One region of the Streptomyces luteogriseus genome, then DNA from elsewhere that is predicted to be linked to it. Evidence: predicted binding sites of a transcription regulator. Region 1 holds the regulator's gene; the other holds the start of a gene.
The links. Region 1 encodes HspR, which represses chaperone genes until heat shock. Its sites were predicted from a motif close to TTGAGNNNNNNNNNCTCAA; they were not measured.
Positions count from the first base shown of each region.

Region 2: the regulator HspR is predicted to act here: its motif matches at 1,201-1,219, upstream of lon (endopeptidase La).

Region 1 covers NZ_JACHMS010000001.1:4,070,850-4,073,242, forward strand. The annotation lists gene BJ965_RS17740 (sugar ABC transporter substrate-binding protein) at 1-757, opposite strand, end outside; gene BJ965_RS17745 (heat shock protein transcriptional repressor HspR) at 1,028-1,480, opposite strand; gene dnaJ (molecular chaperone DnaJ) at 1,486-2,393, opposite strand, start outside.
Region 2 covers NZ_JACHMS010000001.1:2,941,437-2,943,829, reverse strand. The annotation lists gene BJ965_RS12485 (rhomboid-like protein) at 1-393, shown strand, start outside; gene BJ965_RS12480 (GNAT family N-acetyltransferase) at 406-1,065, opposite strand; gene lon (endopeptidase La) at 1,242-2,393, shown strand, end outside.

The DNA.
Region 1 (2,393 bases):
CCGCGGCCTCCAGCGCCTTGACGATGCCGCCCGCCATGCCGTCGTTGGCGGAGTACACCGCCGCGATGTTGCCCTTGCCGATCTTCCGGATCGCGTCGGCCATGTTGGCCTCGGCGTTCTCCGGCTTCCAGTCCTTGGTGTCGAAGGACTCGGCGATGGTCACCTTGCCGTTCAGCTCGGACATCGCGCCCGCCTTGAACTGCTTGGCGTTCGGGTCCGTCGGCGAGCCGTTCATCATGACGATCTTGTCGGAGAGGCTCGCCTTCTCGCCGATGGCCTCCAGCAGGGTCCGGCCCTGGACCTCGCCGACCAGCTCGTTGTCGAAGGAGATGTACGCGTCGATCGGCCCCTCGGCCAGCCGGTCGTAGGCGATGACCGGGATGCCGGCCTCCTTCGCCTTCTTCACGCCGCTCGCGATGGCCGTCGAGTCGACCGCGTCCAGCAGGATCACGTCGACCCGGTCGTCGATCATCTGCTGCATCTGGCTCGCCTGCGTGTCCGCGCTCGCCTCGGCGTTGGCGTACTCGACGCGACCCCTGTCGTTGGTGAGCGACTCGACCTTCCGCTTGATGATCGGGTAGTCGAAGTTCTCGTACCGCGTGTTCGCCTTCTCCGGCAGCAGCAGCCCCACAGTGATGTCGTTGCCCTTCGCCGGGCTCGCGTCGTCACTGCTCCCCGTCGCGTTGAGCACGCCGCAGCCGGCGAGCGTGACGGACATCGTGGCGGCTGCCACGGATATGGAGATGCGACGACGCATGCGGGAGCTCACTTCACGTGTGATTCGGACGTGGGCACCGCTTTTGGGACCCATGTGACTGAAAAGCCAACGCGGATGCGTCCCCAGCGTCAAGCGGAACCACTTAACGAGATGACAACACCACGCTCCGCAGTAGTTGTGGAGACTCTGCGGAATCACCTTCAAGTGCCGCGCACGTTCCGGTCATCCACAGGAGACCGGGTGAAACCACCCCAAGGCACACGAAAGGGCCGGGAGTCGCCTCCCGGCCCTCTCACGTACGCATGCGCGTCAGTCGGACTGCTGCTGCCGCTTCGGCCGCCACACCACCAGCGCGCTGGTCTGCTGCACCTCCTGGTACGGCACCAGGTCGCGGCGGTACGACGCGTGCACCGCGGCCTCACGCTGGCGCATCGCCGCCGCCGCTCCGTCGAGCGCGTCCTGCATCTCGACCACCCGGGCCTGGAGCGCGGCGACCTGGTTCTCCAGTTCGATGATGCGCTTGATACCGGCCAGGTTGATGCCCTCGTCCTGCGACAACTGCTGGACGGTGCGCAGCAGCTCGATGTCGCGGGCCGAGTAGCGGCGGCCCCGGCCCGGGGTGCGGTCCGGGGACACCAGGCCCAGCCGGTCGTACTGGCGCAGGGTCTGGGGGTGCAGGCCGGACAGCTGGGCCGCCACCGAAATGACGTAGACCGGGGTCTCCTCGGTCAGTTCATACGGATTGCGCCGACGACCGTCCATCTGACTCATGCTCCCTTCGCGGCCTGGAACAGATCCGCCCGCGGATCCTCACCCGCGGTCGCCTCGCGATACGCCTCGAGTGCGTCACGAGCCTTCCCCGTCAGGTCCTTCGGAACACTCACCTCCACGGTGACCAGAAGGTCGCCGCGGGTGCCGTCCTTGCGGACCGCGCCCTTGCCCCGGGCGCGCATGGTGCGCCCGTTGGGCGTGCCCGGAGGCAGCTTCAGCGTGACGGGCGGGCCGCCCAGGGTGGGTACCCGCACCTCGCCGCCGAGGGCCGCCTCGGTGAAGGTCACCGGGACGGTGACCGTGAGGTTGTCCTCCTTGCGGCCGAACACCGGGTGGGTGTCGACGTGCACGACCACGTAGAGGTCGCCCGCCGGCCCGCCGCGCTCGCCCGGCGCTCCCTTGCCGCGCAGCCGGATCCGCTGGCCGTCGCTGACGCCCGCGGGGATGCGCACCTGCATGGTCCGCGAGGACTTGGCCCGGCCGCTGCCCTTGCAGACCTCGCAGGCGTTCTCCGCGATCAGGCCGCGGCCCTTGCAGTCGGGGCAGGGGTCGGTGAGGGAGAAGCCGCCACCACTGCCCCGGGCGACCTGCCCGGTGCCGACGCAGGTCGGGCACACGCGCGGCGTGCCGTTCTTGTCGCCGGTGCCCGAACAGGCCTTGCAGGGCGACTGCGACGACATCCGCAGCGGGACGGTCGCGCCCTCGATCGCCTCGGTGAAGCTGAGCGTGACCTCGGACTCGATGTCCTGGCCGCGCCGGGGGTGCGTACGCGTCCCCGGCCCGCCCGCGCCACCGCGGTTGAACAGGCCCCCGAAAACGTCACCGAGTCCGCCGCCGAAGCCGCCGGCCCCCTGGCCGCCGCCCTGGGCGCCGCCTCCGAAGAGGTCGCCCAGGTCGAAGTTGA
Region 2 (2,393 bases), 1.1 Mb from region 1:
CTGGTGCTGACCGCGCTGGAGCGGCGTATCGGGGGCCTGCGCGCGGCCGGGGTCTTCGTGCTCGGACATGTCCTCGCCACCCTCGCCACCGAGGTGCCCGTGGGGCTCGCGGTGCTGGCCGGGCACCTTCCCGGCAGTTCCCTGCACCGCCTCGACTACGGCGTCAGCTTCGGGGTCGCCGCCGGTATCGGCGCCCTGGCCGGTCTGCTGCCGCCGTGGCTGCGCCTGCCGCTGCTGGCCGGCTTCGGCTGGATGCTGCTCCAGGACCTGCTCGCCTTCGCCGACCCGATGACGAACTGGGGGCACCTCATCGCCCTGGGCATCGGGCTCGCGACCTGGCCGGTGATCCGGCGCGCGGCACGACCCGGCCCGCCGGCCTCCGCCCGGGCCTGACCGCCGGCCCCCTCAGGTCCGGGCGGAGACCGGCGGGTCGTGCTTCGCGCTGGTCAACAGGGCCACGACCTCCCAGCCCAGTGCCTCGTAGAGCCCTCGCCCGGCGGGGGTCCCGGCCAGGATCCCGGTCCGCGCCCCCTGCCGGACGGCGGCGTTCTGCAACGTTCGCACGACGAGGCTGCCCAGACCCTTGCGGCGGTGATCGGGGGACGTCTCGACCTGGTCGATCACGGCGGTCCCACCCGTCGGGGCGATCTGGCCGCGTGCCGCCAGGGATCCGTCCGGCGCGGCCACCATCACGCGGGTCACCCCACCGCGCGACCACCCGCGCAGCCGATAGCCGTCGGGGGCGGCCGGAGCGCCGTCCGCCGCCAGCGGGAGCGTCATCAGAAAGCCGGGCTCGGGGTCGATCCACCAGCTGCCGTCCAGCCAGCCCGCGACCACCGACGGATCCCGGAACGCCTTCAGCCACACGCCCTGCCCGGTCACCGCCCCGGCCACCTTGCGCACGGTCGTCTCGTCGAGCCCCTCGTCCGTCGCGCCGAACACATGCCGCGTGACGTGCCCGTACATCCCCATGTCGATCGTCCAGCCCCACGGTTCGGCCAGGGGCGGAGCGGCCCCGCGCGAGACGATCCATCCGTTCACCCATGCCCGCACGGTTTCGTTCATGCCATCCCCCCGTAATGAGTGCTCACCTTGATCATCTATTACTCAATGGGACCTTACGCGGGTGCCCGCCCCCGGCGTCAGGAGTGATCGCTGACAGCGAACAGCGGGTGGGGAACATCCGGCCCCGCCCGAGCATTGAGTCGGCATAGCTCAACTTGACTGCTGAAGGGGAGATCATGGCTTCGACGTCCACACCGCTCACCCTGCCCGTGCTGCCGCTCGACGGCGAGGTCGTGCTGCCCGGCATGGTGGTCCCGCTGGACCTGAGCGATTCCGAGGTCCGTGCAGCGGTGGAGGCCGCCCAGGCCGCTGCCCGCACAACACCCGGAAAGCCCCGGGTACTCCTGGTGCCGCGCATCGACGGGACCTACGCGAACACCGGTGTCCTCGGCACCGTCGAGCAGGTCGGCCGGCTGGCCGACGGCGACCCGGGCGCTCTGATCCGCGGCCGGAGCCGGGTGCGCATCGGCGCGGGGACCACCGGCCCCGGCGCCGCCCTCTGGGTCGAGGGCACCGGCGTCGACGAGACCGTCCCGGAGCCGCTGCCCGGGCAGACCGCCGAACTGGTCAAGGAGTACAAGGCCCTCGCGACCGCCTGGCTGCGCAAGCGCGGCGCCTGGCAGGTCGTCGACCGGGTCCAGGCCATCGACGACGTCTCGGCGCTCGCCGACAACTCCGGCTACTCGCCGTTCCTGACCACTGACCAGAAGGTCGAACTGCTGGAGACCGCCGACCCGGTGGCCCGGCTCAGGCTCGCCACCCAGCAGCTGCGCGACCACCTCGCCGAGCAGGACGTGGCCGAGTCCATCGCCAAGGACGTCCAGGAGGGCGTCGACAAGCAGCAGCGCGAGTTCCTGCTGCGGCGTCAGCTGGAGGCCGTCCGCAAGGAGCTGCGCGAGCTCAACGGCGAGCAGGAGGGCGAGGAGTCCGACGACTACCGCACCCGCGTGGAGGCCGCCGACCTGCCCGAGAAGGTCCGCGAGGCCGCGCTCAAGGAGGTCGACAAGCTGGAGCGGTCCTCCGACCAGTCGCCGGAGGGCTCCTGGATCCGCACCTGGCTCGACACGGTCCTGGAGATGCCGTGGAACGAGCGCACCGAGGACTCCTACGACATCCGGGGCGCCCAGGCCGTCCTGGACGCCGAGCACGCGGGCCTGGAGGACGTCAAGGAACGCATCACCGAGTACCTCGCGGTGCGCAAGCGGCGTGACGACCGGGGCCTCGGCGTGGTCGGCGGGCGGCGCGGCGGTGCCGTGCTCGCGCTCGTCGGGCCGCCCGGCGTCGGCAAGACCAGCCTCGGCGAGTCCGTCGCCCACGCCATGGGCCGC